One region of the Streptomyces sp. NPDC049577 genome, then DNA from elsewhere that is predicted to be linked to it. Evidence: riboswitches for the same ligand, from Rfam matches in the RefSeq annotation. Region 1 holds a riboswitch; the other holds the start of a gene.

Region 1 (4,406 bases):
GCAGGGCGTTGGCGGTGCCCTCCTCGATGCCGCGGGCGAGGCGCTCGGGGTTGGTGACGAACAGGTCGTCGCCGACGAGCTGGACCTTGTCGCCGAGCTTCTCGGTGATGGTCTTCCAGCCGGCCCAGTCGTCCTCGAACAGCGGGTCCTCGATGGAGACCAGCGGGTACGCGGCGACGAGCTCGGCGTAGTAGTCGGTCATCTCGGCCGCGGTGCGGTCCTGGCCCTCGAACTTGTAGACGCCGTCCTTGTAGAACTCGGAGGCGGCGACGTCGAGGGCGAGGGCGATGTCCTGGCCGGGGGTGTAGCCGGCCTCCTTGATGGCCTCGAGGATGAGGTCGAGGGCCTCGCGGTTGGAGCCCAGGTTCGGGGCGAAGCCGCCCTCGTCGCCCAGGCCGGTGGACAGGCCGCGGCCCTTCAGCACCTTCTTGAGGGTGTGGTAGACCTCGGTGCCCCAGCGGAGGGCCTCGGAGAAGGACTCGGCGCCGATCGGCGCGATCATGAACTCCTGGATGTCCACGTTGGAGTCGGCGTGCGAGCCGCCGTTGAGGATGTTCATCATCGGAACGGGCAGCAGGTGCGCGTTCGGGCCGCCGAGGTAGCGGAAGAGCGGCAGGTCGGACGCCTCGGAGGCGGCGTGCGCGACGGCGAGGGAGACGCCGAGGATGGCGTTGGCGCCGAGCGAGCCCTTGTTGTCGGTGGCGTCCAGGTCGAACATGGCCTGGTCGATCAGGCGCTGCTCGGTGGCGTCGTAGCCGACCAGCTCCGGGCCGATCTGCTCGATGACGGCGAGCACGGCCTTCTCGACACCCTTGCCGAGGTAGCGGTTCGGGTCGCCGTCGCGGAGCTCGATGGCCTCGAAGGCGCCGGTGGAGGCGCCGGACGGCACGGCGGCACGGCCGGTGGAGCCGTCGTCGAGGCCGACCTCGACCTCGACCGTGGGGTTGCCTCGCGAGTCGAGGATCTCGCGAGCTACGACGACGTCGATGGACGGCACGAGGGTCTCCTTCGTGTGTGTCTGAGGTTCTGCGACACGAGCCTAACGGTCCTCGGGGCTCCGCCCGTCCTGGGATCGCCTCCCGGGCGGAAAATTGGCACAAACGCCTGGATCACGGGAGCAAACACCCTCGGGAACGGCGGAGCCCCGCTCCGATGCGGCTCGGGGGGAGAGACGCATGGGAGCGGGGCGGTCCTGCACGCGGGGCCCGGGGCCCCGAGGACTCAGCGGAGGTGCAGCTGCTGGCCGGGGAAGATCAGGTCGGCGTTGGGGACGATGTCCTTGTTCCGCTCGTAGAGCTTCTGCCAGCCGCCCTCGACCTTGTTCGCGTCCGCGATCGAGGCCAGGGTGTCGCCGGACTTCACCTGGTACTCGCCGTCGCCCTTCTTGACCGGCTGCGGGGCGGGGGCGGCGTGCTTCGGCGTGTACTGCTTCGCCGGTGCCGACTCCTCCTCGTCGTCGCTGTGCTGCTTGGGCGCGGCGTGCTTCGGCGTGCTCGGGCGCTCGGCGCGGTCGGCACGGCTCTTCTGGGAGGTGACGTGGCCGGACGAGCCGCTGCCGCCGCTCGTGTCGACCTTGGCCTTCGCGCCACCGGAGGTCAGACCGCCGGCTCCGGCGCAGCCCCAGGCGCCGGGGCCCTGCATGGCGAGGAGCTTCTCCGCGACGGCGATCTGCTGGCCCTTGGTGGCCAGGTCGGCGCGCGGGGCGTACTTCTTGCCGCCGGCGGCGGCCCAGGAGGACTGCGAGAACTGCAGACCGCCGTAGTAGCCGTTGTCCGTGTTGGTGTGCCAGTTACCGGAGGACTCGCACTGGGCGACCTTCTCCCAGGTGTCCACGGAGGCGGCGTGTGCGGAGGTCGTGGCCATCAGCGGAGCCGCGACGGCGGCACCGGCGACGCCGGCGAGGGTCGCGATGCGGACGGCCTTGGACGGACGACGATGCTTGCCCTTGGACATAAGTCGGTTTCCTCACCGACGCCTACGAGGTGAGCTGTCGGGTTCGGACTGTGAGTTGCCCGGACCGGTGGCTCTCGCTCACCGGGCTTCACCCCTAGCCGTCCGCCCCTCGGCCGCAGGCCTTCCGGCCCCCGGCCGCCGGACGTTCCGGCGCCTACCTTGGTTCCCCCGCTCCTGCCAACGGCGCTTGCGCGACGACTCCCCCGGCCGCCGGCAGGATTCGGCGTGGCGGCCGTGGTGCTCGCGGTGGCGAGCGGTGACGACGTTAAACACAGGCGGCCGTCGGGTTCAAACCCCTCTTTTCAGCCACAGTTGTGGGAACAAGCCTGCGGAGACCTCCTGTTTCCGCAGGTGGGAGACGGTTCCTGACGCTTGGACGGATGCCTTCCGCGTAGCGGTCAACGAGAGCCATGTCTCATTTTCCGCTGGGAACGGACATACACCCCGAACTGTGTCGCTACTTCTTCAGTTCGAGCTTCTGGCCAGGAAGGATGAGGTCCGGATCCGATCCGACGACCTTCTGGTTGTCCTGGTACAGCTCGTGCCAGCCGCCGTCCACGGAGTGCTGCTGCGCGATGGCTGACAGGTTGTCACCCGGGCGCACGGTGTAGTCGCCCGGGCCGCTGCTCGCGCCGTCCGGGAGGGTCGTACGCGCGTCGCCCGCGCCGCGCGAGGCGTGCCCGGCGTCATCGGAACGCGGCGTGTCCGCACGGTGCTTACCGGTCCCCTCCGGCGCGGTGGGGTCGGCCGACGGAGTGCCGGAAGCCGTACCCGACGGGGTCGTGGACGGGGTGGCGGGGTCGCCCGAAGGGTCCTTGCGGTGCTTGCCCGTTCCGTCCGTCGCGGTGGATCCCGGCGTAGGCGTTCCCGGTGCGCCCGGGTCGGTCGAGGGCGAGGCGGAGCCGCTCGGCGCGGGCGTGGTGGCCGGCGCGGACGGGGTGTTCGGCGTGTTCGGCGCGGGCTTCGTCGTGTCGGAGCCGGGCATGCTGGTGCGCGATGGCGGCACGTGGTCCGGGGCGGGCGTATGCGTGGAGTCCGGCGTGTCCGGGGCGCTGCGCTCCGGCGCGGGCGCCGGGGTGTCGTCGGTTCTCCCGGGGTTCACCTCGGGCGTCGCGCTGCCCTTCGCGAGCCCCGACGACACCCCGCAGTTCGGCCAGGCGGCCGGCCCCTGGGCGTCGAGTATCCGCTCGGCGACGGCGATCTGCTCCGCCCGGCTGGCCCGGTCGGGCGTGGGGGCGTAGGCCCGGCCGCCGTTCTGCTCCCACATGTCCTGCGTCATCTGCAGACCGCCGAAGAAACCGTTGCCGGTGTCGGCGCTCCACATCCCTCCGCTCTCGCACTGGGCCACGTGGTCCCACGTGCTCGTGTCGGCGGCGCTCGCTCCGCCCGCCCCGAGCAGCGGCATGGCGATCCCGGCCCCGGTCACCCCCGCCGCGACCACGAGAGCAGGTGCTTGGCGGGGGCGGCGGTGTCGGCCATTTCCGGACAGCATGCGTTGACCTTTCGATCGGCGGCTGATTTTGACGGACGAACATAGCCACGCGCTTGCCGCGTCACAACCCGGGTGTGACCTTTCCCCCTTCGGGGCCGCACCCTGCGGAAGGCCGGTGCTCAGTCCCCCGGGGTGCCGGAATTCCCGGTAGGTGTAAACGCCACCGGAAGCGTTCGCAGGCCCCGCATGATGAGGCCGCCGCGCCAGCGCAAGTCCTCCGGTTCGGCGGCGAGTCGGAGGTCCGGCAGCCGGCGCAGGAGGGTGGCGATCGCCATCTGTCCCTCCAGCCGGGCGAGGGGCGCGCCGAGGCAGTAGTGGATGCCGTGTCCATAGCCGAGATGCTGGTTGTCGCGGCGCGCGAGGTCGAGGACGTCGGGCTCGGGGAACCGCTGCGGATCGCGGTCGGCGGCGGCCAGCACGACCAGCACGGGGTCGCCCTCGGCGATGCGCTGCCCCCCGATGACCAGGCCCTGCGTGGCGAACCGCCAGGTCGCCAGCTCCACCGGTCCGTCGTAGCGCAGCAGTTCCTCGATGCCCGTCGCGAGCAGGCTCTCGTCGCCGGCGTCGAGGGCCCGCTGGAGGCGTTCCCGCTCGCCGGGATTGCGCAGCAGAGCGTAGGTTCCGTTACCGATCAGGTTCACAGTTGTTTCAAAACCGGCGAACAACAGGATGAAGGCCATGGCCGCGGCCTCGTTCTCGGTGAGGTGTTCACCGTGGTCGCTTGCCCTGATCAGCCCGGAAATGAGGTCGTCGCCGAGATCCTCCCGCTTGCGGTGGATGAGTTCCGCGAGATAGGTCCGCATCTTCTTCACGGACCGGGCCACTCCACCGCGCGGGCCGCCGCCGTGACGGATCATCATTCCCGCCCAGTCGCGGAAATCGTCCTGGTCCTCGGCAGGAACTCCCAGCATGTCGCAGATGGCATAGATGGGGAGTGGAAAGGCGAATTCATGGATGAGGT
Region 2 (4,406 bases), on a different contig from region 1:
CTGACCGCGATGTCCTTCCCCGACGGCCACCCCTACCACCACACCCCCATCGGCTCCATGGCCGACCTGGACGCCGCCTCCCTGGAGGACGCGCGCGCCTTCTTCCGCACGTACTACGCCCCGGGCAACGCCGTCCTGGCCGTGGTCGGCGACATCGACCCGGAGCAGACGCTCGCCTGGATCGAGAAGTACTTCGGCTCCATCCCCGCCCACGACGGCAAGCAGCCCCCGCGCGACGGCGCCCTGCCGGACACCATGGGCGGCGAGCTGCGCCAGGTCGTCCGCGAGGAGGTCCCCTCCCGCGCGCTGATGGCCGCCTACCGCCTGCCCCACGACGGCACCCGCGAGTCCGACGCCGCCGACCTGGCGCTGACCATCCTCGGCGGCGGCGAGTCCTCCCGTCTGCACAACCGCCTGGTGCGCCACGACCGGACCGCGGTCGCCGCCGGCTTCGGCCTGCTGCGCCTGGCCGGCGCGCCCTCCCTCGGCTGGCTGGACGTGAAGGCGTCCGGCGGCGCGGAGGTGGCGGACATCGAGGCCGCCGTGGACGAGGAGCTGGCCCGCTTCGCCCTGGAGGGCCCGACCCCGCAGGAGATGGAGCGCGCCCAGGCCCAGCTGGAGCGCGAGTGGCTGGACCGGCTCGCCACCGTCAGTGGCCGGGCCGACGAACTGTGCCGCTTCGCCGTGCTCTTCGGAGACCCGCAGCTGGCCCTCACCGCCGTCCAGCGCGTCCTGGAGGTCACCCCCGAGGAGGTGCAGGCGGTCGCCAAGGCCCGGCTGCACCCCGAGAACCGGGCCGTGCTGGTCTACGAGCCGACCGCCCCCGAGGCCCCCGAGGCCGACGGGCCGGGCACCGGCAGCGCCACCGGCGCCGACGAGAACGCACAGAACGCAACGGAAAGCGAGACGGCCCAGTGAGCGACGCCGTAGCCGCCGGCACCACCGACCCCACGGACACCGGGCTCGCCGGGCCCGGCATGGATTTCCACCCCCAGCCCAAGCCCGGCACGGCCAGCCCCTGGGCCTTCCCCGCCCCCGAGCGCGGCAAGCTGCCCAACGGTCTGACCGTGCTGCGCTGCCACCGCCCGGGCCAGCAGGTCGTCGCCGTCGAGGTCAGCCTCGCCGCCCCCCTGGAGGCCGAGCCGCAGGGCCTCGACGGTGTGGCCACGATCATGGCCCGCGCCTTCTCCGAGGGCACCGACAAGCTCAGCGCCGAGGACTTCACCGCCGAGCTCGAGCGCTGCGGCGCCACCCTCGACGCCCACGCCGACCACCCCGGCGTGCGGCTCTCCCTGGAGGTGCCCGCCTCCCGGCTGACCCGGGCGCTGGGCCTGCTCGCCGACGCCCTGCGCGCCCCCGCCTTCCCCGAGGGCGAGGTCGAACGGCTCGTCCGCAACCGCCTCGACGAGATCCCGCACGAGCTGGCCAACCCGGCCCGCCGCGCGGCCATGGCGCTCTCCGCCGAGCTCTTCCCGGCCGACTCCCGGATGTCCCGCCCCCGCCAGGGCACCCAGGAGACCGTCGAACGCATCGACGCCGCCGCCGTCCGGGCCTTCTACGAGGCGCACGTCCGCCCCGCCACCGCGACCGCGGTGGTCGTCGGCGACTTCACCGGCGTCGACCTCGACCACGCCCTGGCCGAGACCCTCGGCGCCTGGAGCGGCACCGCCGCCGAGCCCCGGCCCGTACCGCCCATCACCGCCGACGACACCGGCCGCGTCGTCATCGTCGACCGCCCCGGCGCCGTCCAGACCCAGCTGCTCCTCGGCCGCATCGGCGCCGACCGGCACGACCGCGTCTGGCCCGCCCAGGTGCTCGGCACCTACTGCCTGGGCGGCACCCTCACCTCCCGACTGGACCGCGTCCTGCGCGAGGAGAAGGGCTACACCTACGGCGTGCGGGCCTTCGGCCAGGTGCTGCGCTCCGGCCCGCCGTCCCCCGCGGGCCCGGGTGAGGGCGCCGCGATGCTGGCCATCAGCGGCTCGGTCGACACCGCCTCCACCGGCCCCGCCCTGAAGGACCTCTGGCAGGTGCTGCACACCCTCGCCGCCGAGGGCCTCACGGAGTCCGAGCGCGACGTCGCCGTGCAGAATCTCGTCGGCGTCGCCCCGCTCAAGTACGAGACGGCGGCGGCCGTCGCGGGCACGCTCGCCGACCAGGTCGAACAGCACCTCCCCGACGACTACCAGGCATGGCTGTACGAGCGGCTCGCCGAGACCGGCACGGTCGAGGCCACCGCGGCCGTCGTCAACGCCTTCCCCGCCGACCGGCTGGTCACCGTTCTCGTCGGTGACGCCGCGCAGATCGAGGAGCCCGTCAAGGCCCTCGGTATCGGCGAGGTGACGGTCATCCCCTCCTGACGGGAGCTCAGCGCCACCGTGGCGTCCGGGAGGCGTGGGGGACCAACGGGTCCCCTGCGCCTCCCTTTTGTCCGTTTGGCGGAGTGGTTGCATGTTGGCGATGTGGCGTACGTCATAAAAGCTCACTTCTGTTTGCCGTTCGAATCTGACGACCATTAGCGTCAGGGCGGCAGTCCGTCAGACAGGAGCCGCAACCGCGGCCCCGGGCAGCCATCGCCGAGTCCCCGTACGGTGCGAGCCGGAGGGGAGCCGGGGAACCACACGTTTCCCTGGGGTGAATCGGGCCCCTCCCCGGAGGGGGCCGTAGGAGACCTTCCTGCTCCGAACCCGTCAGCTAACCCGGTAGGCGAGAAGGAAGGAAAGGAACAGCCGTAGACATGGCGTTCACGCGTCCCACCGGGAAGCACCGTCGTCCGAGCCGTACCGCGCGCACCAGCGCCAACATCGCGGGTATAGCCACCCTCACCGCCGGTGGCGTCGTGGCCGGCTTCGCCGCCCCCGCGCTCGCGGCCAGCGACGACCCGCACCGCACCGAGGACACCGGTCTCACCCAGGCCGTCGTGATGAGCGATGTCGTGGCCGGCAACGTCGACGCCCAGGCGGAGACCCAGCGCAGCGCCGCCGACGAGGCGGACGCCCGGATGCAGGCCGAGGCCACCGCGAAGAAGAAGGCCGCCGAGGCCAAGCAGCGCGCCGACGAGGCCGCCCGCAAGGCCGAGGCCGAGCGCGCCGCCAAGGAGCGCGCCGCCCGTGACGCCGAGCGCAAGCGCCTCAACACCTTCGTGATGCCGATCGACGGCTCCTACGTCTCGACCGCCTACAAGGCGTCCAGCGGCCTGTGGTCCTCCGGCAGTCACACCGGCGTGGACTTCCACGCCGAGTCCGGCACCACGGTGCACGCGGTCGGCGCCGGCACCATCGTCGAGGCCGGCTGGGGCGGCGCCTACGGCAACAACGTCGTCATCCAGATGGCCGACGGCACCTACACCCAGTACGGCCACCTCTCCTCCATCGACGTCTCCGTCGGCGAGCACGTCACCGCCGGCCAGCAGATCGGCCTCTCCGGCGCCACCGGCAACGTCACCGGCCCGCACCTGCACTTCGAGGCCCGCACGGCGCCGACCTACGGCTCCGACATCGACCCGGTCAGCTACCTGCGCGCACACGGCGTCAGCCTCTGACCCACGCCCCAGGGATTCCCGCAAGGCCCCGGCCACCGGCCGGGGCCTTCGCATTTCCCTGAGCGCCCGGCTGGCCAAAAACAGGCAGGAAATCACCGGTGCCATCGGAAACCGGACGCGATTGCCATAGAGTTCGGCGCACGGGCGCCGAAGTGAGTGACGGCGTGAGCGCCGGAGCTGAAGGGGTGGAAGCGGTGGAAACCGTGGAAACGAAGTCCGACGGCCGCCGCATTTCCACGCACGCCGTCTGCACGGCCATCCGCGACGACATCGTCTCCGGGGTGTTCCCGCCCGGCGCCCGGCTCATCGAGGAACTCCTCGCCCGCCGCTACGGCGTCTCCCGCGTACCCGTCCGGGAGGCCCTGCGCACCCTCGCCTCCGAGGGCTTCGTCGTCACCCGCCGGCACGCCGGCGCCTGCGTCGCCGAGCCCACCGAGCAGGAGGCGGCCGACCTACTGGACGTGCGCGCCCTGCTGGAGCCGCTGGGCGCCGCGCGCGCCGCGCAGCGGCGCACCGAGGCGCATCTGAAGGTCCTGCGCGGACTGGTGCGGCTCGGGCAGGACCGGGCGCGCGGCGGCCGTACGGGCGAGCTGCGCCCCCTGGGCGACTGGTTCGACGAGACCCTCGCGCAGGCCTCCGGCAGCCCCAGCCTCGCCGCGCTCCTCACCCAGCTCCGCCGCAAGATCACCTGGGTGTACGGGGGCGAGCAGTCGGCGCGGCCGGTGGCGGACTGGGAGGCCTGCGGCGCCCTCGTGGACGCGGTCGCCCGGCGCGACGCGGAGCGCGCCCGGTTTCTCGCCGCCGCCCGCGCCCACCGGTCGCCCGGTGAATTCCGGCTCCGGCGACCGGAACCGCCCGCGCGCGG

What was found. A riboswitch is a leader RNA that binds a small molecule or an ion and turns the genes downstream of it on or off. The one in region 1 is predicted to bind cyclic di-AMP.
Positions count from the first base shown of each region.
Region 2: it holds a riboswitch for cyclic di-AMP, as region 1 does, so the genes downstream of both, AB0K09_RS04055 (M23 family metallopeptidase) here and AB0K09_RS02750 (transglycosylase family protein) in region 1, are expected to answer to the same signal.

Region 1 covers NZ_JBFAPH010000010.1:26,441-30,846, forward strand. Annotated here, with positions in the region: gene eno (phosphopyruvate hydratase) at 1-997, opposite strand, end outside; gene AB0K09_RS02750 (transglycosylase family protein) at 1,222-1,953, opposite strand; cyclic di-AMP (ydaO/yuaA leader) riboswitch at 1,958-2,149, opposite strand; gene AB0K09_RS02755 (transglycosylase family protein) at 2,411-3,445, opposite strand; gene AB0K09_RS02760 (cytochrome P450) at 3,565-4,406, opposite strand, start outside.
Region 2 covers NZ_JBFAPH010000017.1:4,933-9,338, reverse strand. Annotated here, with positions in the region: gene AB0K09_RS04065 (pitrilysin family protein) at 1-918, shown strand, start outside; gene AB0K09_RS04060 (pitrilysin family protein) at 978-2,360, shown strand; cyclic di-AMP (ydaO/yuaA leader) riboswitch at 2,565-2,723, shown strand; gene AB0K09_RS04055 (M23 family metallopeptidase) at 2,738-3,541, shown strand; gene AB0K09_RS04050 (GntR family transcriptional regulator) at 3,745-4,406, shown strand, end outside.